Piscinibacter sp. HJYY11: one gene and its partner. The main gene of each other region encodes a partner of the protein of the gene in region 2 in a complex. Links are inferred from orthologs where the notes say so. Each region holds a gene or a part of one and is shown on either strand. Other genes may lie near its edges.

Region 1 (14,634 bases), on a different replicon or contig from region 2:
GGCGTGATCACCGGTATGCTGCTGGCCTTTGCGCGCATCGCGGGCGAGACGGCGCCGCTGCTTTTCACCGCGCTGTCGAACCAGTTCTGGTCGACCAACCTCGGCGCCCCGATGGCCAACCTGCCGGTGACCATCTTCAAGTTCGCGATGAGCCCCTACGAGAACTGGCAGAAGCTCGCCTGGGCGGGGGTTTTCCTCATCACGCTCGGCGTGCTGGCGCTCAACATCGTGGCGCGGGTCTTCCTGCGCAACAAACACTGAATCCGAAAGCGGGATCACATGGACATCAAAGTCGAAGGCCTCGTGACCGAAAAGCCGAAGCTTGCCGTGCGCGACCTCAACTTCTACTACGGCTCGTTCCACGCGCTCAAGCACATCAACCTCGACATCCCCGAGAAGAAGGTGACTGCCTTCATCGGCCCGTCGGGTTGCGGCAAGTCGACGCTGCTGCGCACCTTCAACCGCATGTACGAGCTCTACCCCGAGCAGCGCGCCGAGGGCGAGATCTCGATCGATGGCGAGAACATCCTCACCTCCAAGCACGACGTGTCGCTGATCCGCGCCAAGATCGGCATGGTGTTCCAGAAGCCCACGCCGTTCCCGATGTCAATCTACGACAACATCGCCTTCGGCGTGCGCCTGTTCGAGAACCTGCCGCGCGTCGAAATGGACGAGCGCGTGGAATGGGCGCTGAAGAAGGCGGCGCTGTGGAACGAGGTGCGCGACAAGCTCGACCAGAGCGGCTCCGGCCTCTCGGGTGGCCAGCAGCAACGCCTGTGCATCGCCCGCGGCATCGCGATCAAGCCCGAAGTGCTGCTGCTCGACGAGCCGTGCTCGGCGCTCGACCCCATCTCCACCGGCAAGATCGAAGAGCTGATCCACGAACTGAAGAGCGACTACACCGTCGTCATCGTGACCCACAACATGCAGCAGGCGGCTCGCTGCTCCGACTACACGGCGTACATGTACCTCGGCGACCTGATCGAGTTCGGGCCGACCTCCGAGCTCTTCATGAAGCCGAAGAAGAAAGACACCGAGGACTACATCACCGGCCGTTTCGGCTGATGATCCACAAGGCGAGGACGCAGCGATGAGCGAAAAACACCTCTCGACCCAGTTCGACAGCGAACTCAGTGGCATCTCGAACCGCGTGCTCGAAATGGGCGGGCTGGTCGAGTCCCAGGTGGCGCAGGCGGTCTATGCGCTGACCAACTTCAGCGGCGATGTCGCCACCGACGTGCTGCGCAGCGAAGAGCGCGTGAACACGATGGAAGTGGAGATCGACCGCGATCTGTCGACCATCATCGCCCGCCGCCAGCCGACGGCGCGCGACCTGCGCCTCCTGATCGCGATCTCGAAGACGATCGCCAACCTCGAGCGCGTGGGTGACGAAGCGGCACGGGTGGCACGCACGGTGCAGCGGCTCATCAACACCGGGGTGTCGAGCCGACTGCGCCTGCCGGTGAACGACCTTGCCTACGAGGCAGAACTCGCCATCGCCCAACTCCGCAAGGCGCTCGACGCGTTTGCCAGGCTCGACACCGCCAAGGCGGTCGAAGTGCTGAAGCAGGACGACCAGATCGACCAGGAGTTCGATGGCCTGATGCGCAAGCTCATCACCTACATGATGGAGGACCCGCGCACCATTTCGGCCAGCATTGACCTCGTCTTCGTGGCCAAGGCCATCGAGCGGGTGGGGGATCACGCGAAGAACCTCGCCGAGGTCATCATCTACATCGTGAAAGGCACCGACGTGCGGCACAACTCGGTCGAAACCGTGGAGTCGATGGTCAAGTGATCGGAGTACAAGCATGAGCCAGGTCCTGGTGGTTGAAGACGAATCGGCAATCGCCGAACTGATGTCGATCAACCTGCGCCACGCAGGCTATGAAGTCGTGATCGCTGCGACGGCAGATGACGCCCAGCAGCAGGTCGACCGGGTGCTGCCCGACCTGGTGGTGCTCGACTGGATGCTGCCCGGCCAGTCGGGCCTGCAACTGGCCAAGCGCTGGCGCTCGCAGCCGCGCACGCGTGACCTGCCGATCATCATGCTCACGGCGCGCGCCGAAGAAGCGGACAAGATCTCGGGCCTCGATGCCGGGGCTGACGACTACCTCACCAAGCCGTTCTCGACGCACGAGCTGATGGCGCGCATCCGCGCCGTGCTGCGCCGCAAGGCGCCGGAGGCGCTCGATTCGGCGGTGGAGATCGGCCTGCTGAAGCTCGACCCGGCCACGCGCCGCGTGTCGCGCGAGGGGCAGGAAGTGCGCCTCGGCCCGACCGAATTTCGCCTGCTGCATTTCTTCATGACGCACCCGGAGCGCGTGCACAGCCGCTCGCAGCTGCTCGACCGTGTGTGGGGCGACCATGTGTTCATCGAAGAGCGCACGGTCGACGTGCACGTGAAGCGCCTGCGCGAAGCCCTCACGCCGGTGCAATGCGCGCACATGATCGAGACCGTGCGCGGTGCCGGCTACCGGCTGACGCAACAGGTGCAGACACTGTCTGCCTGACGCATCGGGTATCGCGTGGACTGGCTGCTGACGAGGCTCGTGGTCGCGGTGGTTGCCGTGGCCCTGGGTGGCTTTGTCGGCTATCTCGCGGGCCACGCGGCCCATGTGCCGGTGGTGGGAGCGGTGATCGGCGGTGCCGTCGGTGCGTGCCTCGTGGTGCTGGCCGACACCTTGCGCGGCTACCGGCTCACGCGCTGGCTCAGCGGCAGCCAGGAGGGGCAAGCGCCGCGTGACACCGGCTTCTGGGGCGAGATCGGTTACCGCGTCGAGCGCTCGATCCGCCTGCGCGAGAAGAGCATGCAGACCGAGCAGATGCGGCTGGCGCAGTTCATCTCGGCGATGGAGGCGTCACCCAATGGCGTGCTGCTGCTCGACGAGGCCGACCAGATCACCTGGTGCAACGCCATGGCCGCCAACCACTTCGGCCTCGACCCGGAGCGCGACAAGCGCCAACGCATGACCAACCTCGTGCGGGCGCCGGTCTTCGTCGCGCATCTGCAGGCCGGCGTGTATGGCGAGACCCTGCTGATCCCCGATCCGCGCGGCCGGGGGACGCTGTCGGTGCTGGTTCGCAGCTATGGCGACGGCCTGAAACTCGTGCTCTCGCAAGACGTCACCGAGCGCGAGCGCTCCGAGGCGATGCGCCGCGACTTCGTGGCCAACGTGTCGCATGAAATCCGCACGCCGCTGACCGTGCTCGCAGGGTTCATCGAGACGATGAACAACCTGCCGTTGACCGAGGTCGAGCGCCGCCGCGTGCTCACGCTGATGTCACAGCAGACCCAGCGCATGCAGACGCTGGTGAGCGACCTGCTGACGCTGGCCCAGCTGGAAGGCGGGCCACGCCCCCCGATCGACCGTTGGGTGCCTGTGGCCAAGCTGATCGGGCAGGCGCATGCCGATGGCGCGTCGCTGTCGATGGGGCGCCATCAGTTCACGGTGTCAGAAGACACCGATGCGCAGATCGCCGGCCTGGAGAGCGAGTTGATGAGCGCGGTTGGCAACCTGGTCACCAACGCGGTGCGATACACGCCGGAAGGGGGGCGCATCGCGGTGATCTGGAGGCGCCGCGACGACGGCTCGGGCGAGATCACGGTGAGCGACACCGGCATCGGTGTGTCGCGCGAGCACATCCCGCGCTTGACGGAGCGCTTCTACCGGGTGGACGGTAGCCGGTCTCGCGAAACGGGCGGCACGGGCTTGGGCCTGTCCATCGTCAAGCACGTGGTGCAGCGGCATGGCGGCGAGCTCGATGTGCAGAGCGAGCTCGGCAAGGGCTCGAGTTTCAGCCTCGTTTTTCCGGCAGCGCGCGTGCGGGTGCCGGACTCGCCGGCGTCCGTGGACACGAAGTCTTCGGCCGTGGCTGAGAAGGTGCCACGTTAACGAGCGGTGGTGCCGTCGCCGCTGCGGCGGTAGACCGCGACGACTTCATCCTTGTCCACCGGCCGGCGTTCGCGAGCGACCAGCAGCCAGCCTGCCGGTGCCGGCGCACGCCGGTTGACCGTCTCGGTCAGCAGCAGGAACTCGCAGCGGGTCGCATCGCCCATCGCGTTGCCCTCGACCCGGTAGTCGCCGAAGTACTCGAGCGCCGCAATCTGCGCGCGCGACATGCCAGGCGCGGCGATGCAGGCATCGCGCGGCACGTGCTGGGTGATGCGCACGATGAGCGGTCGGTAGCTCCGGGCGTAGTCGAAGAGCGGCAGCCCGAGCGACATCACCAGCATCCAGCACACCGCCACGCCGCTGGCCGGCAACACCATGCTCTTCCACAGGGGGTGGCGGTTGCGACCCGTGCGCCATTGCACCAGCCACAACCAGGCGAGGGTGCCGAGCACGGCGACGGCCAGCGCGAAGGCCGAAAACTTCGGCACGAAGCCCGGAGCAAGCTTCATCACGTTGGCCGCCGGTTTGGCCGGGAAGCCGGTGTAGACCGAGGCGTAGATCACCCAGATCGCGATCACCCAGGCGGTGAAGAAGAAGACGGAGAACCAGTCGATGGCGGACGAGGTGCCGCGGTGCAAGGTGGGCAGCGCAAAAGCGGCCAGGACTGCCAACGCGGGCAATGCGAGCATCAGGGCGCGATCCGACCCGCCCATCGCCACGCACGCCACCAGGCTCACCAGGGCGCTGCCCAGGGGCACGGCGATGTGCCGGTGCAGCAGGTGGGAACGCCAGCGCCACAGCGTCCACAAGGCCAGCGGCCAGGCGGGCCATGTGAACCACGCCAGCAATCGGGCCACGTTGAAGAGCTGGCTGGGGTGCGCGTAGCCGTTCGCACGCCAAGCCCAGGCCTGCAGCGATAGCGCCACCACGGCGGCCAGCGCCGCGGACAAGACGATCCAGGTCGTGAAGCGGCGGGCGGGCTCGTAGCTCGAGTACCAGCAGGCCACGGCGCCTGCGCCGGCCAGGAGCATCGCAATGCTCGGCGCACCGCTGCCAGCGAGAACCGGAAGGGCGACGAGCGCTGCGACACGGCTTTGCCACGGCCTGAACGGACAGGCGGCAAGCGCGTAGAGAAACAAGGCGACGCTTGCGAGCTGGGCGAGTTCCGGCGTGGTTTCGTGTCCCAACTGCAGGAGGCCGAGGCTGGCGATCAGCGCGAGCAGCGCGCCGTCGGCGATGGCGCGGGCATAGTCCACCGGGCTTGCCTCACCGCCGAAGGCAAACGGCACCGGCTGGGCGGCGTCCGTGCGGGCGAGGTGATAGGTGCTGTACCACGTCCACAGAAAGGTGAGCCCGAGCAGGATCGCAAAGGGCACACGGGCAGCAAGCTCCGGCGCCACGAGCCCGCCTGACAGCTTGATGAAAACCGCGCCCAGCCAGTAAGGCAGCAGGGCGGCGTCGGCTGGCAGGCCACCGACCGTGGGCGTGAGCCAACTGGTGTGCCCCTGGGCGATGTTGACCATGTAGCCGAACGCGGAGATGTCGGCGCTCTTCCAAGGGTCCCGGCCAAAGACGCCTGGCAGCAGATAGGCTGCACACAGCAGGATCAGCGCCACCCGGGGCAGGCGGCTGGCGGCGCGTTCGGTGACGAGGGCGGGCTTGGGGGTGTTCAAGCTGAGGTGCTGATGTTGGGCGTCAGAGGCAGACGGCGATGATGCAGCAACTTGGGTGCATGCCCGGCGCAGGCAACAAAAAAGGCAGCCGAAGCTGCCTTTCCGTGCGGGTGCCAGCGGCGCCCGATTTACTTCTTGAGGTGCGCAAACTTGTTGCGGAACTTCTCGACGCGGCCGCCGAGGGAGTCGACGCTCTTTTGCGTGCCTGTGTAGAAGGGGTGGGACTCGCTGGTCGTTTCCAGCTTGAACAGCGGCACTTCACGGCCGTCGTCGAGCTTGATGGTTTCTTTGGTCTGGGCGCACGAGCGCGTCACGAACTTGAAACCGTTGGACAGGTCGACGAAGCAGACGTCGCGGTAGTTCGGGTGAATGCCTTCTTTCATGGGAACCTCTTCGCGTAAAGGTCGGGAGCCACGCCGAACCGCTCGGCGCACTTTCCGGATGGCGGAAAACCCGCGATTATGCCAGCGGCTTAGCCGCCGCGGCGCATCATGTCGAAGAAATCGAGGTTGTTCTTCGTGGATTTCATCTTGTCGAGGATGAATTCCATCGCCTCGATCTCGTCCATCGGGTAGAGCAGCTTTCGCAGGATCCAGGTCTTCTGCAGGATCTCGGGCTTCAGCAGCAGTTCCTCGCGCCGTGTGCCGCTCTTGTTCAGAAGGATCGACGGGTAGACCCGCTTCTCGGCCATGCGGCGGTCCAGGTGGATTTCGCAGTTGCCGGTGCCCTTGAACTCTTCGTAGATGACTTCGTCCATGCGGCTGCCGGTGTCGACCAGCGCGGTGCCGATGATGGTCAGCGAGCCGCCTTCTTCGATGTTGCGGGCCGCGCCGAAGAAGCGCTTCGGACGCTGCAGGGCGTTGGCGTCGACACCACCGGTCAGCACCTTGCCCGACGAGGGGAGCACGTTGTTGTAGGCGCGGGCGAGGCGGGTGATCGAGTCCAGAAGAATGACCACGTCCTTCTTCATCTCGACCAAGCGCTTGGCGCGCTCGATCACCATCTCGGCCACCTGCACGTGGCGGGCAGCGGGCTCGTCGAAGGTGGAGCTGATGACTTCGCCGCGCACGGTGCGCTGCATTTCGGTCACTTCTTCGGGGCGCTCGTCGACCAGCAGCACGATGAGGTAGACGTCGGGGTGGTTGGCGACGATCGCATGCGCCAGGTGCTGCATCATCACCGTCTTGCCGCTCTTGGGCGGCGCCACCAGCAGCGCGCGCTGGCCTTTGCCGAGCGGGGCGATGAGGTCGATGATGCGGCTCGTGATGTTCTCGTCGCCCTTGATCTCACGCTCGAGCTTGAACGCCTCTTTCGGGAAGAGCGGCGTCAGGTTCTCGAACATGATCTTGTGCTTGCTCTCCTCGGGCGTCACGCCGTTCACGCGATCGACCTTGACCAGCGCGAAGTAGCGCTCGCCGTCCTTGGGCACGCGCACTTCGCCTTCGATCATGTCGCCGGTGTGCAGGTTGAAGCGGCGGATCTGGCTGGGCGAGAGGTAGATGTCGTCGGTAGACGCCATGTAGCTCGTGTCAGGTGCGCGCAGGAAGCCGAAGCCGTCGGGCAGCACTTCGAGCACGCCGTCGCCGAACACCTGCTCGCCGGCCTTGGCGCGCTTCTTCATGATCGCGAACATCAGCTCCTGCTTGCGCATGCGCGAGACGTTCTCGATCTCCAGCTCCTCGCCCATCTTGATGAGCGCGGACACGTGGAGGGCTTTCAGTTCGGAAAGGTGCATGGGCGATGACCCTGGGTGAGAACGCCGATTGGCTGCAGGCTGGCGTTGCGCCTGGCACACCACGGTGCTGCCGCGGTGGAAACGCTGAAATGCGCGCTACTGGAACGCTGCGAGAACTTGGAGTTTGGGGCCGAACCGACGCGCCGTAGCGGGCGTGGTGGCGGGAGTCTTCTGGCGGTGACGCGGTGCTGGCTCAGAAGCCAGCGGACCGCGCCAACGCGATGGCGGAATTATAGATGACCGTCGAGGAACGCCGTCAACTGGGCTTTCGACAAGGCACCCACCTTGGTTGCAGCCAGTTGGCCGCCCTTGAACAGCATCAGCGTGGGGATGCCGCGGATGCCAAACTTCGCAGGCACGTCGCGGTTCTCATCGACGTTCATCTTCGCGATTTGCAGGCGACCGTCGTAATCCTTGGAGACTTCGTCGAGAATCGGCGCGATCATCTTGCAGGGGCCGCACCATTCAGCCCAGTAGTCCACCAGCACCGGCTTGCTCGACTGGAGCACGTCGCTCTCGAACGATGCATCGGTGGTGTGTTTGATCAGTTCACTGCTCATTGTCCTGTCCTCGGCTGGGGCCGCTCGTCGCGAGCGGCCAGGCGGAATGATTCTGACACAAAGCCCCTATTGCCTCCCCCTGGTGCGGTCTCGATGTTTTTATGGCAGCGATAGCCCGGCAGCCTCTTGAAACCGGCGCTGGATGGGCCGATATCGCAGCGCGGCTGAGTGATTGGGCGGCCGTGCGGGGGCTCGAATTGCGCTCGCTTGTGGTGCTCGTGCCGTTCGCCCAGCAGCTGGCGCCGGCGCGCAAGGCCTTTGCGTTGCGCGGTGGTTGGCAGCCTCGGGTGGAGACCACCCGGACCTTGGCCACATCGATGGGCCCGGCGCCACGGGGCGGCGAAGGGCACATCAGTTTCGACGCGGCGACCGACCGCTTGCACGCAGCGCGCCTGTTGCGCGGCCAGTCGTGGGTGTCGCGCGATCCGCTTGTGTTTGACGACGCCGTGTCCGCGGTCGTGACGACCGCTCACGCCATGCTCAAGGCGGCCGCCGCGGTCGCGCCTTCGGCGCGTGCCGATCATTGGCGGCGCGGTCGCGAGCTGATGGCGCCCGTGGCGGGCGTGGGGACCATCGAACGAGGGCTTGCGAGGGTGGCCCTGGAGTGGGCGGCATCTGCGCCGGCGCCGGTGACGGATGTGTTGTTTGCCAGTCGCCCGGGTGCGTGGGCGGTCGTGCAGGCTGGTGGCGAGGATCCACTCGTGCACAGCGTGATGACCGCCATGCCGGCAGATGTGCCGTGCCTCGTGCTGGATGCTGATGCGCGGGTGCTCGACGCGGTGGCGCCCACACTGGCGATGGCCCGTTGTGAAGGCTTCGAGCACGAAGCCGTGTGTGCCGCGGCCCAGGTGCTGGACCACGTGAGCCGCGGCGAGGTGCCGGTGGCGCTGGTGGCGCAGGACCGGCTGCTGATGCGCCGCGTGCGTGCCTTGCTCGAGCGGCACGGCGTGGGCTTGCAGGACGAGACCGGCTGGAAGCTCTCCACCACCCGCGCCGCAGCGCAAGTGATGGCCTTGCTCCGTGCTGCCGCGCCGAAGGCCTCGGCCGATCTCCTTCTCGACTGGCTGAAGACCACCGCGTGGCCGCAAGCTGCCGTGGCGCACATCGAGTCGGCGTGCCGCCGCGAAGGGTGGACGCAACTCAGCGCCATCCATGCCGAGCGTTTGCGCGGTGCCGCGATCCCGCTGCTCGCCGGTGCAACGGCCGTGCTGCAGAGCTTCCCCGCCACACGCCAGCCGCTGTCCGAGTGGCTGCGCATCCTTCGCGCCGCCTTGTGCGACAGCGGCGTGCTCGACCCCATGCTGTCGGACGACGCCGGCCTGCAGGTGCTGCAGACGCTCCACATCGAAGACGCTGCCGGCTGGTCGGCGCAGGCCGCACAGACTTCGATGAGCCTCGCCGACTTCAGCACCTGGGTCGACGCCGCGCTCGAAGACGCCTCCTTCATCCCCGACGCTGCACCCGATGCCAGCGTGATCGTCACGCCGCTGGCGCGGCTGATGTTGCGGCCCTTCGCCGCGTTGGTGTTTCCCGGTGCCGACGACCACCACCTCGGTGTCGACGCCGGCCCGCACCCCTTGCTCAACGAAGCCCAGGCCATGGCGCTCGGCGTGCCCACGGCGAAGCAGCGCCGCGAGGCGGAAGCGCTCGTGTTTGCCCATGCCGTGAGCCGTGCCCCGGTGACATTTTTCCATCGCCATGCCGACGGACCCGAGCCGCTCGCACCGAGCCCCTTGCTGGAGCAACTCGGGCTCAGGCTCGCCGCGATGGGCCGTTCACTGCAACCCTGGGTCGACCCGCGGGTGGCGGTGCAGCTCGACCCCACGCCCGTGACGATGCCGGCCCCCGCCGCGGCCGTGCTGCTGCCCGATCGTCTGTCGGCCAGTGCCTGCGAGGCGCTGAGAGCCTGCCCTTACCGCTTCTACGCGCTGTATCTTTTGCGCGCGCGCGAGGCGGAGGAGTTGGATGACGAGGTCGAGCAGCGTGACTATGGCAACTGGCTGCATGCCGTGCTGCTCAGGTTCCACACCGAGCGCGGCGAGCCCGCGTCTGTCGAGCTCGAAGCCGCTCGCCTGCTTGCCATCGCCCTGGAGGAGAAACAACTTCAGGGCCTCGACGATGCCGATTTCCTGCCCTTCGAAGCCGGCTTCATCGACCTCGTGCCGCGCTACATCGCCTGGCTCCACGAGCGCGATGCGCAAGGTGCCAGCTTCTGGCAGGGCGAGCAGGAGCGCGAGGTCGCGCCACCCGGATGGCACGGGATCCGCCTCTACGGCCGCATCGACCGAATGGACCGGCTGCCGGGCCCGGCCCTCGAGCTCATCGACTACAAGACCGGCAGCGCCGCCGGCCTGAAGGACAAGCTGCGCCAGCCGCTGGAAGACACGCAGCTCGCGTTCTACGCCGCGCTCGTGCAACCCGAGACCGCGCACCCCATCGAGGCGAGCTACCTGGCGCTCGGCCGCAAGATCGAATCCTTCCCGCACCCCGACGTGCAAGACAGCGCCAACGCGCTCGTGGCAGGTGTCGGCGTCGACGTCGCGCGCATCCGCGCCGGCGCAGGCATGCCTGCCCTGGGCGAGCCACCCACCTGCGATTTCTGCGAGGCCCGCGGCCTGTGCCGGCGCGACCACTGGAGCGGCGAATGAACACACCCGCCTACCGCGCTGACGGCCAGCTGATCGAGCGCGAGGCCTTCTACGCCATCGCCTGCGACCCGCAGCGCAGCGTCGTGGTCGAAGCCTGCGCCGGCGCCGGCAAGACCTGGATGCTCGTCTCACGCATCCTCCGCGCGCTGCTCGAGGGCGCGCAGCCGCAGGAGATCCTCGCCATCACCTTCACCCGCAAGGCCGCGGGAGAGATGCGCGAGCGCCTGCACGAGTGGCTGCGCGATTTCTCGGCGCATGCGATGGACGACGACGCCCGCGCGCAGCAGCTGCGTTTGCGTGGCCTCGACGCGGCACAGGCGCAGCAGCTCGCCCCCGCTCTCGGCCGCCTGCACGAAACCCTGCTCGCGAATGGCCGCAGCGTCGAGATCCGCACCTTCCACGCGTGGTTCTCGCAGCTCCTGCGGGCCGCACCGCGGGACCTGCTGGCCGAGCTCGGCCTCGCGCCCGGCATGACGTTGATGGAAGAGCTCGACGACCACCGCGCCGCCGTGTTCCGTCGCTTCCACGGCGTGGTGGCGGCCGACGCGGCCTTGCGCGCCGACCATGCCGCGCTCGTGCAGCGGCGTGGCCGCGATCAGCTGCGCAAGTGGCTCGAAGCGGCGCTCGACAAACGTGTCGAGCTGGAACTGGCCGATGCCGCCGGCGTGCTCGATGCCAGCATGCCGCCGCCTGATTGCGATGGGCATCCCTGCGAAGCCCTGAAGAGCGCGGCCTGGCGCGACAACCTGCGCGAGCTCGCGCGCGGCCTGGGGCAGGGTGGCGCCAAGGCCCAGGCCGCCGCCAACGGGGTGATCGACGCGATGTCGCTGCCCGAAAGCCAGGCGATGTTCCAGGGCCTGCGCAAAGCGCTCTTCACCGAAAAAGGCACGCCGCGGAAGCTGGGTGACCTGCCGCTGATGGCCACGCTCTCGGCAGAGCTCGAAGCCCTGCTCGCGCAAGTGCAGCAGTACGAGGCCCATCAGGAACACCTCCAGCTCGTCCGCCTCTCGCGCGTGCTGCTGCGCGAGCTGGCCGGCTACAAGCGCACGCGGGGCCTGGCCGACATGGCCGACCTCGAGCGTTGCGCGCTCGCCCTGCTGCGCGACGCCAGTCTCTCGGGCTGGGTGCAGGAGCGGCTGGACATGCGCATCCGCCACGTGCTGATCGACGAATTCCAGGACACCAGCCCGCTGCAGTGGCACGCGCTGCACAGCTGGCTCTCCGCCTATGCCGGTGCCGGTGGCGGCGCGAGCGGACAGCGGCCGCCGGGTGTCTTCATCGTGGGCGACCCCAAGCAGAGCATCTATCGCTTCCGGCGTGCCGAACCGAAGGTGTTCGGCGCCGCGCGCGAGTTCGTGACCGTCGGCCTGCACGGCCACTGGCTCGCCTGTGACCACACCCGGCGCAACGCCCCACAGGTGCTCGACGCGGTGAACCAGGTGTTCGAGCAGGCCGAACGGGAAGCGCTGTACGACGGCTTCCGCCCGCACACGACCGAACTGCAGGCCTTGCCCGCAGCGGGGGTCTACGCTTTGCCGCCGGTGCTGCGGGTGAAGCCGGTGAAGGGCGCGCCGGCGCAACCCTCGCTCTGGCGAGACAGCCTCGCCGTGCCGCGCCACGAGCCCGAAACGCAGCTGCGCGAGCAGGAAGCCCGGCATGTCGCGCATGCCATCCACGAGCTGCTGGCCGATGGCAGCACGCGCCCGGGCGAGGTTTTCGTGCTGTGCCGCAAGCGCGCCTCGCTGCGCCTGGTGGCGCGCGAGCTGCAGGCCTTGCACCTGCCATACGCGGCCGCCGAAGACCACGCGCTGATGGACGCCGCCGAGGTGCGCGACCTCGTGGCCGTGCTCGACGTGCTGGCCTCGCCCGAGCACCGCCTCTCGCTCGCGCATGCGTTGCGCAGCCCGGTGTTCGGCGTGAGCGACGACGAGCTGGTGCAGCTCTCGCTCGCTGCGCGCGACCACGCCGGCGACTGGTGGGCCGCCCTGCAGCAGATGCAGAGCCCGTCGCTCGCCCGCGCCGCGCGCCTGCTCGCGTCGTGGCACGAGGCTGCCGCGCAACTGCCGCCGCACGACCTGCTCGACCGCATCGTGTTCGAAGGCGAGGTGCGCGAGCGCGTGGCGGCCGTCGTGCCGCCCGAGCAGCGCCTGGCCGCGCTGAACGCGATCGACGCGCTGCTTGCCCAGGCGCTCACGCTCGATGGCGCGCGCTACGCCACGCCCTACAACTTCGTGCGCGCGCTGAAGCGCCGCCTGCTCAAGGCCGCGGCCCCGGTGCAGCCCGACGCCGTGCAGCTCTTGACCGTGCACGGCGCCAAGGGGTTGGAAGCCAAGGTGGTGTTCGTGATGGATTCGCAACCCGAAGCCGCCAAGCCAGACACCGCCACGCTCTTGATCGACTGGCCGGTCGAGGCCGACCGACCTCGGCGCTGCGCCTTCCTGTATTCCGAGGCGCAGTGCCCGCCCTCCCTGCGCGAGCTGATGGCCGACGAGATGAAGGCACGCCAGCGTGAGGAGCTCAACGGTCTTTACGTGGCGATGACGCGGGCCCGAGAGCGCCTCGTGTTCAGCCGCACCGAGCCCCACCACGCCGGCGCCTCCTGGTGGGAGCGGGTGGAGGGCCTGGCACAAGCGTGGCAACCCGCTGCGCCTGCGCAAGCGGCGGCGGGTGTCGCTTCACCGATCGTCCTGCAGGTGCTGCCCGCCGGGCGGCCGCTGGCCCGTGCCACGCCCCCCGTGCTGCGCTCGCCCGACACCCCCGCCACGCGGCTCGGCCAAGCCGTTCACCGGGTGCTCGAATGGGCGAGTGCGCAGCGGGAGACGCCCGATCTGGCGGAACTGGCCGAAGCCGCGGCGGCCGAGTTCGGTGCGCCACCCGGTGAAGTGGCGCGCATGGCCAGTGCCATCTGGCAGAACCCGCAGTGCCGGCGTTTCCTGGCCGGCCCGGGCCTGCTCTGGGCCGGCAACGAAGTGCCCATGGCCGAGGGCGGCGAGGTGCTGCGCCTGGACCGCCTCGTCAAGCTCGACGACGGCGCCGGCCCGACCTGGTGGGTGCTCGACTACAAGCTCTCGCTCCAGCCGGGCGAGCAGGCGGAGTACCGTGAACAGATGCTGCGCTACCGCCGCGCGGTGGCCGCCCTGGCGGCCGGCGAGCCGGTGCGCTGTGCGCTCGTCAACGGCCGTGGTGACGTGATCGAAGTCACATGAAACCGGTGCCGCCGCGTCGCCAGACCGGCGGCCGGAAATAACGGCCTGTTTTCGCGCCTGATCCGCGCATTGCTTCACGTCGCCGGGCGCTCAAATCCGGGCAGGCGCGCCTTTTGCGCGCAAGCTCTCATGCGCCTCCATGCTTGAAACGGAACACGCTCCGCCGAAACCGAACCCCACCCGGGTGCTTGGGCGCTTCGAGCTGCGCCAGTTGCTGGGCAAGAGCGAGCGCACCATGGTCTGGCTGGTCCACGACCCCCGCTCGGCCCAGGAACTGATGCTCACGCTGCCGCGCGTGCAACCCGGCTCGACCGCCGCCGCCGAGCTCTGGCTGGCCGATGCCAAGCATGCCGCTCGGCTGAACCACCCGAACCTGGCCCACGTGGTCGAGATCGGCGTGCAGGAGCACTGGCCCTACATCGCCGTTGACCGCGCCCTGGGCGTGACGCTCGGCGAGCGCCTGGCCACGAGCCCCAAGCTCACGGCCGAAGACGCGGTGAACTGGATCGCCCAGGCACTCGAAGGCCTGGCCTTCGCCCACGAAGCGGGCCTCGCCCATGGCGACCTGCAGCTCCACCAGCTCCTGATCAGCGAGCAGGGCACGGTGCGCGTGATGGCGCTCGGCGCGGGCCTGCCTGCGGCCGTGCAGGCCGAGCAGCTCGCCACCGACCGCGCCATGCCGCTCGACCCGAGCCGCCTGCGCCAGTCGCGCGAGGCGGCGGTGCGCGACGTGCTCACGATCGGCCTCCTGCTGTACCACGTGCTGGCCGGCGCGCCCGCGCTCGACGAGCCCGACACGGGCCGTGCCGTCGACCGCCTGCCGCCCCACGGCCGCGAGTTCGTGCGCCTGCCGTGGACCACACCGCAGCCGGTGCCCGAGGCGCTGCGCGCCATCGCCAACCGCGCGACCACGCAC
Region 2 (14,405 bases):
CGCTATGAAGTGATGGCGAAATACGCCCGAAACCTGCGTGTGGCTTGCGCGGGCGAGGTCAAGCGCCTGAAGGCCGAAGGTGCTGCTGGCCACGCCAAGCTGGCCAACATGCGTCTGGCGCGCCGCTGGTTGCACCGCGATGCCGACAAGATCCCGAGCCATGTGAAGGCGGCGGTCGAGAGCGCCCGAGACCAGAGCCCAGCGCTGATCAAGCTGGTGGCCATGCGCGAGGAACTGCGTTCGCTGTGGACCCGCACCAACGTGTCGGCCGAGCAGCTGGTAGCCGACCTGCAAGCCTGGTGCAAGAAGGCGGAAGAGAGCGGTATTGCCGCCCTGCAGGAGTTCGCCCTGAAGCTGCGCGCGGCGCACGCGTGATGCCTGTAGGCTAGAGAAGACGGCGGGCCCGCTTGGCGGGCCCTTCCTTTTTTTGGGGCAACAAAAAACCCGCCGGAGCGGGTTTCTGTTTGAAGCGAGCCTGAATTACTTCAGCTTCGTTTCCTTGTACATCACGTGCTTGCGCGCCTTCGGATCGAACTTCATGATTTCGATCTTCTCGGGCGTGGTCTTCTTGTTCTTGTCGGTCGTGTAGAAGTGACCGGTGCCGGCTGACGATTCCAGCTTGATCTTTTCGCGTCCACCTTTTGCCATGATCGGCTCCTAACTTAGATTTCGCCGCGGGCGCGCAGGTCGGCGACGACTTGCTCGATGCCCACCTTGTCGATCAGGCGCAGGGCCGCATTGGAGATGCGCAGGCGCACCCAGCGGTTTTCGGTCTCGAGCCAGAACCGGCGGTATTGCAGGTTGGGCAGAAACCGGCGCTTGGTCTTATTGTTGGCGTGGGAAACGTTGTTGCCCACCATCGGGCCCTTGCCCGTGACTTGACAGACGCGTGCCATGACGCTTCTCCGTGTGATCTGTTTGACTGGAGCCGAGGCCGTGCAGGAAATGCGCAGCTGGTTTCGGCAAAGACCGCGAGTATAGCCCGCTTTTTTCTGCCTGCCTACCCTGGCGCTCAGCCCCCTGTCAATGCCCCAGGAAACGCTGGGCGTCCAGCGCGGCCATGCAGCCGGTGCCCGCACTGGTGATGGCCTGACGGTAGATGTGGTCCTGGACGTCGCCTGCGGCAAAGACCCCCGGCACGCTGGTCATCGTGGCCATGCCGTTCAGTCCGCTCTGGGTGACGATGTAGCCGTCCTTCATTTCCAGTTGACCCTTGAAGATGTCAGTGTTGGGCTGGTGGCCGATGGCGATGAAGCAGCCCTTGACGTCGATGTCGCTTGTCGTGCCGCCCTGGGTGCTCTTGATGCGCACGCCGGTCACGCCGGACGCATCGCCCAGCACTTCGTCCAGCGTCTGCCACAGGTGCAGTTGCATCTTGCCGGCAGCGACCTTCTCCATCAGCTTGTCGATCAGGATGGCCTCGGCGCGGAACTTGTCGCGCCGGTGAATCAGGTGCACCTTGCTCGCAATGTTGGACAGGTACAGGGCTTCTTCGACGGCCGTGTTGCCGCCGCCCACCACGCACACCTCCTGCCCACGGTAGAAGAAGCCGTCGCAGGTGGCGCAGCCGCTCACACCCCGGCCCATGAAGGCCTCTTCCGAGGGCAGGCCCAGGTACTTGGCCGAGGCGCCCGTGGCGATGATCAGGGCGTCGCAGGTGTAGGTGCCCGAGTCGCCCTTGAGCGTGAACGGGCGCTTGGAGAAGTCGACGGTGTTGATGTGGTCGAACACGATCTGCGTATTGAAACGCTCGGCGTGCTGCAGAAAACGCTGCATCAACTCCGGGCCTTGCACCCCCATCACGTCGGCCGGCCAGTTGTCGACTTCGGTCGTGGTCATGAGTTGCCCGCCTTGAGCGATGCCGGTCACCAGCATGGGCTTGAGGTTGGCGCGTGCGGCATAGATGGCCGCGGTGTAGCCCGCAGGGCCGGAGCCCAGGATCAGGACCTGGGCGTGTTGGGTGTTGTTCTGTGTCATGGCGGATCAGGGAACGGAAACGGCAATAGGGCGCCAGTCTGACATGGGGTTGACGCCGACTGGCATCAATTCATGTAATGGCGACAATTGCGCATATGCTATGAAAACGTTAGTTTTCCACGCTTGAATTCTCGGGCTGCGCATTCCACAACAAGGAGGTTCTCCGATGGCCATGTTGTCCAATCTGGACTTGATCCGACGCGTGCCGCTGTTTTCCCTGCTGACCAACGAGCAGGCCACGGCCATCGCCGACAGCGTGGTGAAGCGCCGTTTCCGTCGCGGCGAGATCATCGTCGAGCATGGCAAGAAGTCGAACGCGCTGTTCATCCTGCTCACCGGCCGCGCCCGCGTGCTGACTTCCGACTCCCGCGGCCGTGAGGTCATCCTCGCGGTGCTGCACCCTGGCAACTACGTCGGCGAGATGAGCCTCATCGACAACGAGCCGCACTCGGCCACCGTGCGTGCCGAGGTGCAGACCGACATGCTCATCCTCGGCCGCGCCGAATTCGCCCGCTGCCTGCCCGAGAACTCGAGCCTCTCCTACGCAATCATGCGCGGCCTGGTCACGCGCTTGCGTAGCGCCGACCGCCAGATCGAATCGCTGGCCCTGCTGGATGTCTATGGCCGCGTAGCCCGATCGCTGCTCGACATGGCCGAAGACGACGGCGACGTGAAGATCATCCGCAACAAGGTGTCGCGGCAAGACATGGCCAAGATCGTCGGCGCCTCGCGCGAGATGGTGAGCCGCGTGATGAAGGACCTGGAAGACCGCGGCATGGTCGAGACCCAGGAAAACGGCTCGGTCATCATCAAGGAACGCCTGACGGGCTGAGCTTCGCTCATGCCCTTCGGCGTGGGGCGATTCGGCAGAGTCGCCACACCGCATCGGCCACAATGGCTGCATGACGTTTCCCCTCGGATCGCTACGCCCTGACGGCGGCTCGGCGGCCTCGGCTGCCGGCACCTACACCCGCGACGGGGCGCCCGCTGCTCCTCCCATCACCCCCGTCGGCCTGCGGGCGCGCTTCGGCGTGCTCGTCGGTGGTGTGCTGTGGTTGCTGGCGCTGATCGCGCTTGCCAGCCACAACCCGGCCGACGCGGCCTTCTCGACGTCCGGCAGCAATGCCGTGCCGCTCAACAAGGTCGGCGCCCTGGGCGCACGCTTCTCCGACATCGCGTTCGTGCTCTTCGGCTACTCGGCCTGGTGGGGCATGTTGATCAGCCTGCGCGCGTGGCTGAGTGCGCTGGCGCGCGTGCTGCGCGGCGGCGAGCCGCTGCAGGGCCAGCGGCCCCAGCCGCCGTTGTGGATGTTCTGGGTCGGGGTGGCGTTGCTGATGAGCGCGAGCTCGGCGCTCGAATGGACGCGCCTCTACCGGTTCGAGGCCTCGGTGGCCGGTGGCAATGCCGGCGGGGTGCTGGGCTATCTGCTCGGGGGCGCCAGCCAGAGCCTGCTGGGATTCGTCGGCTCCGGGGTGCTGTGGATCGCCGTGCTGGTGGCAGGCTTGGCCTTGGCTTTCCGCTTCTCGTGGCTGCGCACGGCCGAGGGCATCGGCCAGTGGATCGATTCGTTGCGCGAGAAACGCGTCGAGCGCATCGAGCGCGCCGAAGACCAGCGCATCGGCGAACGTGCCGTGCGCGAGCGCGAGCATGTGGTCGACGTCGAGCACCAGCTGCACGAAGAGCATGTGCCGATCGTCATCGAGACGCCGGTGATCGAGGTGCCGAAGTCCGAGCGCGTGGTCAAGGAGCGCCAGAAGCCACTCTTCACCGAGCTCGCCGACACCAAGCTGCCGCAGGTCGACCTGCTCGATGCGGCGCCCGGTCGCCAGGAGACGGTGACGCCCGAGACGCTCGAGATGACCTCGCGCCTCATCGAGAAGAAGCTGAAGGACTTCGGCGTCGAGGTGCGTGTGGTCGCCGCCTCCCCTGGCCCGGTCATCACGCGCTACGAGATCGAGCCGGCCACCGGCGTGAAGGGCTCGCAGATCGTCAACCTCGCGAAGGACCTCGCGCGCTCGCTGAGCCTCGTGAGCATCCGCGTCGTCGAGGTGATCCCGGGCAAGAACTACATGGCGCTGGAGCTGCCCAATGCCAAGCGCCAGACCATCCGCCTCTCCGAGATCCTCGGCTCCCAGGTCTACAACGACGCCGCCTCGCAGCTCACCATGGGCCTGGGCAAGGACATCATCGGCGCGCCCGTCGTGGCCGACCTGGCGAAGATGCCGCACTGCCTCGTGGCCGGCACCACCGGCTCGGGCAAGTCGGTCGGCATCAACGCGATGATCCTGTCGCTGCTCTACAAGGCCGAAGCACGCGACGTGCGCCTCATCCTCATCGACCCGAAGATGCTGGAAATGAGCGTGTACGAAGGCATCCCGCACCTGCTGGCGCCTGTGGTCACCGACATGAAGCAGGCCGCCAACGCGCTCAACTGGTGTGTGGGCGAGATGGAGCGCCGCTACAAGCTGATGAGCAAGCTGGGCGTGCGCAACCTCGCCGGCTACAACAAGAAGATCGCCGAAGCCACCGAGCGCGGCGAATCCATGCCGAATCCGTTCAGCCTCACGCCCGAGCAGCCCGAGCCGCTGGAGCGCCTGCCGCACATCGTGGTGGTAATCGACGAGCTGGCCGACCTGATGATGGTGGTCGGCAAGAAGATCGAAGAGCTGATCGCCCGCCTCGCGCAGAAGGCGCGCGCCGCCGGCATCCACTTGATCCTCGCCACGCAGCGCCCGAGCGTCGACGTGATCACCGGCCTCATCAAGGCCAATATTCCCACCCGACTCTCGTTCCAGGTCAGCAGCAAGATCGACAGCCGCACCATCCTCGACCAGATGGGCGCCGAGGCGCTGCTGGGCATGGGCGACATGCTCTACATGGCGTCGGGCACCGGCCTGCCGGTGCGCGTGCACGGCGCTTTCGTGAGCGACGACGAAGTGCACCGCGTGGTCGACTACCTCAAGCAGCAAGGCGAGCCCAACTACATCGAAGGCATTCTCGAAGGCGGCACGCTGGATGGTGAAGGTGACGTGAGCACCGCCGACATGCCGGGCGGTGGCGGCGGCGAGAACGATCCGATGTACGACCAGGCCGTGGCCGTGGTGCTGCAACACCGCCGTGCGTCGATCTCGCTCGTTCAGCGCCATTTGCGCATCGGCTACAACCGTGCAGCCAGACTCCTGGAACAAATGGAGAAATCCGGCCTCGTAAGTGCCATGTCCACCAACGGCAACCGCGACATCATCGTCCCGGCCCGCAGCGAATGAAGAAGATTCTTTTCTCGACCTTGCTGATGTTTGCTGCGGCGGCAGCCAACGCGCAATCCGCGGTCGACACGCTCAAGGACTTCGTGCGCGATGTGAAGACCGGCCGCGCCGAGTTCACGCAGACCGTCACCTCTCCAGATGGCGCGAAGAAGAAGACCTCGAGCGGCAAGTTCGAGTTCTCGCGCCCCAACCGATTCCGCTTCACCTACCTCAAGCCCTTCGAGCAGACCATCGTGGCCGATGGCCAGAAGGTGTGGATCTACGACGCCGACCTGAACCAGGCCAGCTCGCGCAAGTTCAGCCAGGCGCTCGGTGCCACACCCGCCGCGCTGCTGGCCGGTGGCTCGCTGGAAAAAGATTTCGACCTCGCCGCTCAGCCGGCGAAGGATGGGCTGGACTGGGTCGAAGCCACGCCCAAGGCGAAGGACGGCAGCTTCAAGTCCGTGCGCGTCGGGTTCAAGGGCAAGACCTTGAGCGCGATCGAGGTGGTCGACGCGTTCAACCAGCGCTCGCTGCTGCAGTTCAGCCAGTTCGTGGCCAACGAGCCGGTCAAGCCCGAGACCTTCGTCTTCACCGTGCCCAAGGGCGCCGACGTCATCGAGCAGTGAAGCGCAGGGGCAAAGTCCCCGCTGCGACAATCCGCCGATGGAATCGTTGCAGCTGCCCCTGGGAAACGATGAGCCGCAGGCCCCGCTGGCCGAGCGCCTGCGGCCCAAGACGCTGGCCGAAGTGATCGGCCAGCAGCACCTCCTGGGCGAAGGCAAGCCGCTGCGCGTGGCGTTCGAGTCGGGGCGCCTTCACTCGATGATCCTCTGGGGCCCGCCGGGTGTCGGCAAGACGACCCTCGCACGGCTGATGACCGATGGGTTCGATGCCCAGTTCATCCAGATCTCGGCGGTGCTGGGCGGCGTGAAAGACATCCGCGAGGCTGTCGAGCGTGCGCAGGTCGCGCAGGGCACCGGCAAGCGCACGGTGGTGTTCGTCGACGAAGTGCATCGCTTCAACAAGGCCCAGCAGGACGCCTTCCTGCCGCACGTCGAATCGGGCCTCTTCACCTTCATCGGTGCGACGACGGAGAACCCTTCGTTCGAAGTCAACTCGGCCTTGCTCTCGCGCGCGACGGTGCATGTGTTGAAGTCGCTCACCGACGACGACATGACCCAGCTGCTGCAGCGCGCCCGCGAGCTGCTGGCCGCGCCGCCACTGAGCGACGCCGCCCGCGACCGCCTCATCGGCTATGCCGACGGCGACGCACGCCGCCTGCTCAACGCCTACGAGAACCTCGTGCGCATGGCCGACAAGACGGCTGACACCATCGACGAAGCGCAACTCGAACGCTCGCTGGGCGAGCAACTGCGCCGCTATGACAAAGGCGGCGAGCAGTTCTACGACACGATCTCGGCCTTGCACAAGGCCGTGCGTGGCAGCGACCCCGATGCTGCGCTCTACTGGTTCGTGCGCATGCTCGATGGCGGCGTGGATCCCCGCTACGCCTCGCGCCGCCTGGTCCGCATGGCGAGCGAAGACATCGGCCTCGCCGACCCGCGCGCGCTGCGCATGGCGCTCGACGCAGCCGAGACCTACGAGCGCCTGGGCAGCCCCGAGGGCGAGCTGGCGCTCGCACAGGCGGTGGTCTTTCTCGCGATGGCGCCCAAGTCCAACGCGGTCTACACCGCCTACAACACCGTACGGGCCTTCATCGCCAAGGACGGCACCCGTGCGGTGCCGCTGCACCTGCGCAACGCACCGACCAAGCTCATGAAGGATCTCGACTACGGGCGCGACTACCGCTATGCGCACAACGAGCCGGGAGGCTTTGCGGCCGGTGAGAACTACTGGCCCGACAAGCTTGCGCCGCAGCGCTTCTACCAGCCTGTCGACCGCGGCCTGGAGCTCAAAATAAGGGAGCGACTCCAGGAGTTGAGGCGCCTCAACGACGAGGCACGCGAGCGCGCGACAGAGGGAGACAAGCGCAAGAATCGCTGATTGCCGTACGGGGAAACGCGCAGCAGGCGCCGCTCAGATGGCCCCCTAGAATCGCCCCCGTCACAGCCCAGACATCAGACAAAGCCCAGGCGTCCACACGACGGCGGGCTTTTTGCTTACAGGCAGGGGCGGCGTCCACAAGACGATCCGCTTTCGACTTCCCCAGGAGACTCCTTCGATGGATACATTCATCCAGCAGATCATCAATGGTCTGGTGCTCGGCAGCGTGTATGCGCTGGTGGCCCTCGGCTACACGATGGTCTACGGCATCATCAACCTCATCAACTTCGCGCATGGCGAGGTGCTGATGGTGGGCGCGCTCACGAGTTGGACCGTGGCCACCGCGCTCATCGGCATCGGATGGCCAGGCTGGGTGGTGATGCTCATCTCGCTGCTCGCCGCGATCATCGTGTGCTCGGTGCTCAACTTCAGCATCGAGAAGATCGCGTACCGGCCACTGCGCACCGCGCCGCGCCTGGCGCCGCTGATCACCGCGATGGGCATGTCGCTCCTCTTGCAGACGCTCGCGATGATCATCTGGAAGCCGAACCCGAAGCCGTATCCGATCCTCATCTCGGCCGAGCCGTATGAAATCGGCGGCGCCGTGATCAACACCATCCAGATCGTCATCCTCATCACCACGGCGATCACACTCGCCGGCCTGATGTACCTCGTCAACCGCACCAAGCTCGGCCGCGCGATGCGCGCCACCGCCGAGAACCCGAAGGTCGCTGGCCTCATGGGAGTGCGTCCCGACATGGTGATCTCGGCCACCTTCATCATCGGCGCGGCGCTCGCGGCGCTGGCCGGCGTGATGTACGCGGCCAACTACGGCTCAGTGCAGCACTCGATGGGCTTCCTGCCGGGCCTCAAGGCCTTCACCGCCGCGGTGTTCGGCGGCATCGGCAACCTGGCCGGTGCGATGGTGGGCGGCGTGCTGCTCGGCCTGATCGAAGCCATGGGCGCCGGCTACATCGGCGACCTGACCGGCGGCATCCTGGGCAGCCATTACCAGGACATCTTCGCCTTCATCGTGCTCATCCTCGTGCTCACGTTGCGGCCGCAGGGCCTGCTCGGCGAGCGTGTGGCCGACCGGGCTTGAGGAGCGAGCGATGAACCTTCGAGACAACAAGCTCATCACCTTCATCATCGCCGGCGTGCTGCTGGCCATCACCCCGCTGATCGCGCAGCAGTTCGGCAACGCGTGGGTGCGCATCATCGACATCGCGTTGCTCTACGTGCTGCTGGCGCTGGGCCTCAACATCGTGGTGGGCTATGCCGGCCTGCTCGACCTGGGCTACGTGGCCTTCTATGCGGTCGGGGCCTACATGCTGGGGCTGCTGGCCTCGCCGCACCTGTCGCAAACGTTTCCGGGCTTCGCAGCGGCCTTCCCCAACGGGTTGCACACGCCGCTATGGCTGGTGATCCCGCTCGGTGCGCTCTTGGCGGCGGTGTTCGGGGTCGTGCTGGGTGCGCCTACGCTCAAGCTGCGCGGCGACTACCTCGCGATCGTCACGCTCGGCTTCGGCGAGATCATCCGCGTGTTCCTCACCAACCTCGACGCACCGGTCAACATCACCAACGGCCCCAAGGGCCTGAGCCAGATCGACTCGTTCAAGGTGCTGGGCTACGACTTCGGCAAGTCGCACACCCTCTTCGGCATCGAGATCCCCTCGGTCACCGGCTACTACTACCTGTTCCTGGCGCTCGTGATCGTGAGCGTGATCATCTGCCACCGGCTCGAGCAGTCGCGCATCGGCCGGGCGTGGATGGCGATCCGCGAAGACGAGATCGCCGCCAAGGCCATGGGCATCAACACCCGCAACATGAAGCTGCTCGCCTTCGGCATGGGCGCGACCTTCGGCGGTGTGTCGGGTGTGCTGTTCGCGAGCTTCCAGGGCTTCGTGTCGCCTGAGTCGTTCAGCCTGCACGAGTCGGTGATGATCGTCGCGATGGTGGTGCTCGGGGGCATCGGGCACATTCCCGGCGTGATCATCGGCGCGCTGCTGCTGGCCGCGCTCCCAGAGGTCTTGCGCTACGTTGCCCACCCGCTGCAAAGCATGACCGACGGCCGCCTCGACGCTGCGATCCTGCGCCAGCTGCTGATCGCGCTCGCGATGATCGCGATCATGCTGTCGCGGCCGCGTGGGCTGTGGCCGGTGCCCGAGCACGGGCGAATGCGGCCCGGCTCGCCTGACCAGGACCCGGCACCGAAGGGGACCCTGTCATGAGCAGCACGACCAACGCAACCCCGGTGCTCGAAGTCGCCAACGTCTCCAAGCGATTTGGCGGCCTGCAGGCCCTGAGCGACGTGGGCATCCGCATCGAGCCGGGCCAGGTCTATGGCCTGATCGGCCCCAACGGTGCGGGCAAGACCACCTTCTTCAACGTGATCACCGGGCTCTACACGCCCGATTCCGGCAGCTTCAAGCTGGGCGGGCAGCCGTACAAGCCGACCGCCGTGCACGAAGTGGCCAAGGCCGGCATCGCCCGCACCTTCCAGAACATCCGCCTCTTCGCCGACATGACGGCGCTCGAGAACGTGATGGTGGGCCGCCACGTGCGCACCGCCTCGGGCCTGATCGGTGCGGTGTTCCGCACCGGCGGCTTCAAGGCCGAAGAACGCGCCATCGCCACACGCGCGCAGGAGCTGCTCGACTACGTGGGCATCGGCAAGTACGCCGAGTTCAAGGCGCGCACGCTGAGCTACGGCGACCAGCGCCGCCTGGAGATCGCCCGCGCACTTGCCACCGACCCCAAGCTCATCGCGCTCGACGAGCCCGCCGCCGGCATGAACGCCACCGAGAAGGTGGTGCTGCGCGAGCTGATCGACCGCATCCGCAAGGATGGCCGCACCATCCTGCTGATCGAGCACGACGTGAAGCTGGTGATGGGCCTGTGCGACCGCGTGACCGTGCTCGACTACGGCAAGCAGATCGCCGAGGGCTCGCCCGCCGACGTCCAGAGAAACGAAAAGGTGATCGAGGCCTACCTCGGCGCCGGCCACAAGGCGCACTGACCATGACGACCCTTCTGAAAGTGACTGGCCTGAAAGTGGCCTATGGCGGCATCCAGGCCGTGAAGGGCGCGTCGTTCGAGGTGAACGAAGGCGAGCTCGTGAGCCTGATCGGTGCCAATGGCGCCGGCAAGACCACCACGCTCAAGGCCATCACCGGCCTGCAGCCGGTGGGTGCGGGCGACATCGAATTCCTCGGCCGCAGCATCAAGGGCCAGGGCGCATGGGACCTGGTGAAGCAGGGCCTCGTGATGGTGCCCGAGGGCCGCGGCACCTTCACTCGCATGTCCATCACCGAGAACCTGCTGATGGGCGCCTTCGTGCGTAACGACAAGGAGATCGACGCCGACATCGACAAGGTGTTCGGCATCTTCCCGCGTCTCAAGGAGCGCCGCAACCAGCTGGCCGGCACGATGTCGGGCGGCGAGCAGCAGATGCTGGCGATGGGCCGGGCATTGATGGCACGTCCCAAGGTGCTGCTGCTCGACGAGCCCTCGATGGGCCTGTCGCCCATCATGGTCGACAAGATCTTCGAGGTGGTGGCCGACATCGCCAAGCAGGGCGTCACCATCCTCCTCGTTGAGCAGAACGCGAGCCGTGCGCTGCAACTGGCCAACCGCGGCTACGTGATGGAGTCGGGCGAGGTCACGATGAGCGGTCAAGCCTCGGCCCTGCTGAGCGACCCGAAGGTGCGGGCGGCCTACTTGGGCGAGTAGGACGAGTCGGGCGAATCGCCCGCTCGGGTGCGACCAAAGTCACCTCTCTGGCGAGGGGTGCACTTCTATACTTTCCCGCAGCCTGGCATCGGTCGGGCGTGTCACCGTGGAAAGGTTTTCGATGAACGCAACGCTCACCCGTCTCACCCAATTCGCGCTCGCGGCTTCGGCGGTGGCCGTGCTCAGCGGCTGCGGTTCGACCATGCCTTCGATGGGCGGCAACAAGGGCGTGGTGTCCGGCTCGGCCGGCGGCTCCACCACCGAGGGCAACAACAGCCAGCTCGAGAAGTGCGCCGAGACGCTCGGCACCGTGGCCATCGACGAGGATTCGCAGGCGCCCTGGTACTACGAGCTGCGACGCAACAGCCTCGGTTCCACCGTGCCGGTGCTGCGCCTGATGATCCAGCAGAGCAACTGCTTCGTGATCGTCGAGCGTGGCCGCTCCATGAACAACATGATGCGAGAGCGCCAGCTTGAGTCGAGCGGAGAAATGCGGCAGGGCAGCAATTTCCAGAAGGGCCAGATGGTCGCAGCTGACTACACCATGCAGCCGTCCATCCAGTTCTCGGGCCGCACCGGCGGCGCTGCGGCAGGCCTGCTCACCGGCCGCCTGGCGCCCCTGAGCGTGGTGGCGGGCAGCGTGAAGCGCAACGAAGCCGCGACCACGCTGCTCCTGATCGACAACCGCTCCAGCGTGCAGATCGCCGCGGCCGAGGGCTCGGCGGGCAACTTCGACTTCGGCCTCTTCGGTGGCGGCTTCCTCGCCGGGCTGGCCGGTGGTGGAGGTGGCTACTCCAACACCCCGCAAGGCAAGGTGATCGTGGCGGCGTTTGCCGACTCGTTCAACCAGATGGTCAAGTCGCTGCGCAACTACAAGGCGCAGACGGTCAAGGGCGGCCTGGGCACCGGAGGCCGCCTGGGGGTGGACGGCGGCAGCACGCCGGCGTCGAAGGAGCTCAACAAGAAGTAAGCCTCCCGGCTTGCTTGATCGAAAGGCCGCGCTCGCAAGAGCCGCGGCCTTTTTGTCGTCAGTCGACCTTCGCGCCCGAGGCCTTCACGACCTTTTCGTACTTCGCGTTCTCGCGCTTCACGAACTCGCCGAACTGCTGCGGCGTGAAGGGCATCGCCTCGGCCATCAGCGTGGCGAGACGGGCTTGGAGCTCCGGCGAGGCCAGCGCCTCCGTGAAGGCCTTGTTCAGCCGCTGCGTCTGGTCGGCCGGCAGGCCGGCCGGCCCGAAGAGGCCGAACCAGGTGTTCACGTCGAAGCCCGCCAGCGTCTCCGCGATGGCCGGCAGCTCGGGCGTGGCCTTGGCGCGCTTCGCGGTGGTCACGGCCAGGGCCTTCAGCTTGCCGGCCTTGATGTTGGCCGAGGCGCTCGCAAGGTTGTCGAAGGTGAGGTCGACTTCGCCCGACAGCAGCGCCAGTTGCGCCGGGTTGCCGCCGGCATAGGGGATGTGGACCATGAACACGCCGGCCTGCGACTTGAACATCTCGCCCGCCAGGTGACCCGCGCTGCCGTTGCCGCCCGAGCCGTAGTTGAGCTTCCCGGGGTTGGCCTTCGCGTACGCCACCAGGTCGGCGACGCTTGCGATCTTCAGGCGTGCGGCGGTCTGCGGGTTCATCACCAGCACGTTGGGCACCTGCGCCACGCCGGTGAGCGGCGTGAAGTCGCGCAGCGCGTCGTACGGCATGCGGGTGTAGAGCCAGGGGTTGATCGCGTGCGTGGCGACTGCGCCCATCACGATGGTCTGGCCGTCGGGCGCCGACTTGGCCACGAGATCGGCGCCCAGGTTGCCGCCGGCGCCGGGCTTGTTTTCCACGATCACGGTGCCGAGGGTGTCTTTCACCTTGTCGGCCAGCGTGCGGGCCACGATGTCGAGCGGGCCGCCGGGCGGGTAGGGCACGACGAGGCGGAGCGGCTTGGCGGTCTGCGCTGAGGCAGGCAGCGAGAGGCTCGCGGCGATCAGCGCAAGGGTCTGGCGGCGGGTCGGTTCATTCACCATGTTTGTCGGCTTCGGAGGTGAAGCTGTCAGCAAAGAATTCGTCGAGGGGCAGGTTGCAGTGCGCCACGAAGTCGCGCTGCGCGGAGTCGACCATGACCGGCGCCCCGCAGGCATACACCTGGTGGCCCGACAGGTCGGGCAGGTCGGCCATCACAGCCTGGTGGACGAAGCCGGTGCGGCCAGTCCACCCGTCCTCAGGCCTCGCGTCCGACAGCACCGGCACGTAGCGCAGGTTGGGCATCACGCGGGCCGCTTCCACGCACCAGGCGTGCATGTAGAGGTCGGCCAGGCTGCGGCAGCCCCAGTACAGCACGGCAGGGCGGGTGATGCCCTTGGCCTGCATGTGCTCGATGATGGCCTTCACCGGCGCGAAGCCGGTGCCGCTCGCGAGCAGCACGATGGGCTTCTCGCTGTCTTCGCGCAGGAAGAAGCTGCCGAACGGGCCTTCGAGGCGGAGGATCTCCCTTTCCTTCATCGCCCCGAACACATGGTCGGTGAACAGGCCGCCGGGCATGTGGCGGATGTGCAGCTCGATGCCGGGCTTGTCGCGCTGGCTGCTCGGCGCGTTGGCCATGCTGTAGCTGCGGCGGGCGCCGTCCTTCAGGATGAACTCGATGTACTGGCCGGCACGGTATTGCAGCGCGTCGTTGGCAGGCAGTTGCAGCTGGATCACCGCCACATCGCGCGCGGGCTTGGTGATGGTGGTCACGCGGCAGGGCATCTTGCGCACCGCGAATTCGCCGGCTCCGGCGACCGTGCGCGCTTCGAGCACCACGTCGGTCTGCGCGGCGGCGCGGCAGGTGAGGGTGTAGCCGGCTTCCTCTTCCGCGGGGCTCAGGGCCTTGACCTGGTGCGTGCCGTGGATCACGCGGCCTTCGACCAGCTTGCACTTGCACGAACCGCAGGCACCGTCTCGGCAGCCGTAGGGCAGGCCGATGCCCTGGCGGATGGCGGCGAGCAGGATGGGCTCGTCGCGGTCCACCGAGAAGCTCACGCCGCTGGGCTGGACGGTCACTTTGAACGTCATGGGATAACCTCTTCTGAACCCTTCGTCGAACGACCTGCGATTTTGCCCGCTCGCCCATGTCCCTTCCCCGACCCTTCAGGCGCCCGACCTTGCTCATCGTGGGCTGTGGTGACGTCGGCATGCGGGTGCTGCGCCTGCTGAGCGGGCGCTACCGGCTGCTGGCACTCACCTCGAATGCCGCGCGCATCCCGGCCTTGCGGGCGGCCGGGGCGGTGCCACTGGTGGGCAACCTCGACGACGCGGCCAGCCTGCAGCGACTGGCCGGCCTCGCCGATGCGGTGCTGCATCTGGCGCCACCGCCGCAGCAGGGCGAGGCCGACACACGCACGGCCCGGCTGCTGCAGGCGCTCGCTCGCCAGGGCCGGGTGCGGCGCATCGTGTATGCGAGCACCACCGGTGTCTATGGCGATGCAC

What was found.
Region 1: the proteins of trxB (region 2) and trxA are in contact, whole or in part, in a crystal structure (PDB 1F6M), measured with the Escherichia coli proteins. The link is inferred for Piscinibacter sp. HJYY11 from one-to-one orthologs.

Annotation. Positions count from the first base shown.
Region 1 is NZ_JAERQZ010000002.1:431,789-446,422, forward strand. The notes cover bases 6,200-9,174. They hold trxA (thioredoxin TrxA), read right to left. Parts: upstream 7,865-9,174; coding sequence 7,535-7,864; downstream 6,200-7,534. Other genes in these bases: rho (transcription termination factor Rho), read right to left, coding at 6,200-7,304; JI745_RS26855 (PD-(D/E)XK nuclease family protein), read left to right, coding at 8,047-9,174. Also shown: phosphate ABC transporter permease PstA, read left to right, coding at 1-261; phosphate ABC transporter ATP-binding protein PstB, read left to right, coding at 280-1,065; phosphate signaling complex protein PhoU, read left to right, coding at 1,091-1,798; phosphate regulon transcriptional regulator PhoB, read left to right, coding at 1,812-2,513; phosphate regulon sensor histidine kinase PhoR, read left to right, coding at 2,529-3,896; JI745_RS25615 (hypothetical protein), read right to left, coding at 3,893-5,569; JI745_RS25620 (type B 50S ribosomal protein L31), read right to left, coding at 5,698-5,952; more of rho, read right to left, coding at 6,042-6,199; more of JI745_RS26855, read left to right, coding at 9,175-10,512; JI745_RS25640 (exodeoxyribonuclease V subunit beta), read left to right, coding at 10,509-13,718; JI745_RS25645 (HDOD domain-containing protein), read left to right, coding at 13,903-14,634. UniProt on the Escherichia coli protein: Participates in various redox reactions through the reversible oxidation of its active center dithiol to a disulfide and catalyzes dithiol-disulfide exchange reactions.
Region 2 is NZ_JAERQZ010000001.1:1,892,943-1,907,347, reverse strand. The notes cover bases 1-2,746. They hold trxB (thioredoxin-disulfide reductase), read right to left. Parts: upstream 1,978-2,746; coding sequence 1,024-1,977; downstream 1-1,023. Other genes in these bases: JI745_RS08630 (Crp/Fnr family transcriptional regulator), read left to right, coding at 2,144-2,746; rpmB (50S ribosomal protein L28), read right to left, coding at 663-896; rpmG (50S ribosomal protein L33), read right to left, coding at 481-648; JI745_RS08650 (fatty acid desaturase), read left to right, coding at 1-375. Also shown: more of JI745_RS08630, read left to right, coding at 2,747-2,809; JI745_RS08625 (DNA translocase FtsK), read left to right, coding at 2,880-5,243; outer membrane lipoprotein chaperone LolA, read left to right, coding at 5,240-5,851; JI745_RS08615 (replication-associated recombination protein A), read left to right, coding at 5,889-7,229; JI745_RS08610 (branched-chain amino acid ABC transporter permease), read left to right, coding at 7,408-8,331; JI745_RS08605 (branched-chain amino acid ABC transporter permease), read left to right, coding at 8,342-9,460; JI745_RS08600 (ABC transporter ATP-binding protein), read left to right, coding at 9,457-10,248; JI745_RS08595 (ABC transporter ATP-binding protein), read left to right, coding at 10,251-10,961; JI745_RS08590 (CsgG/HfaB family protein), read left to right, coding at 11,083-11,931; JI745_RS08585 (tripartite tricarboxylate transporter substrate binding protein), read right to left, coding at 11,990-12,964; JI745_RS08580 (CDP-6-deoxy-delta-3,4-glucoseen reductase), read right to left, coding at 12,954-13,991; JI745_RS08575 (SDR family oxidoreductase), read left to right, coding at 14,048-14,405.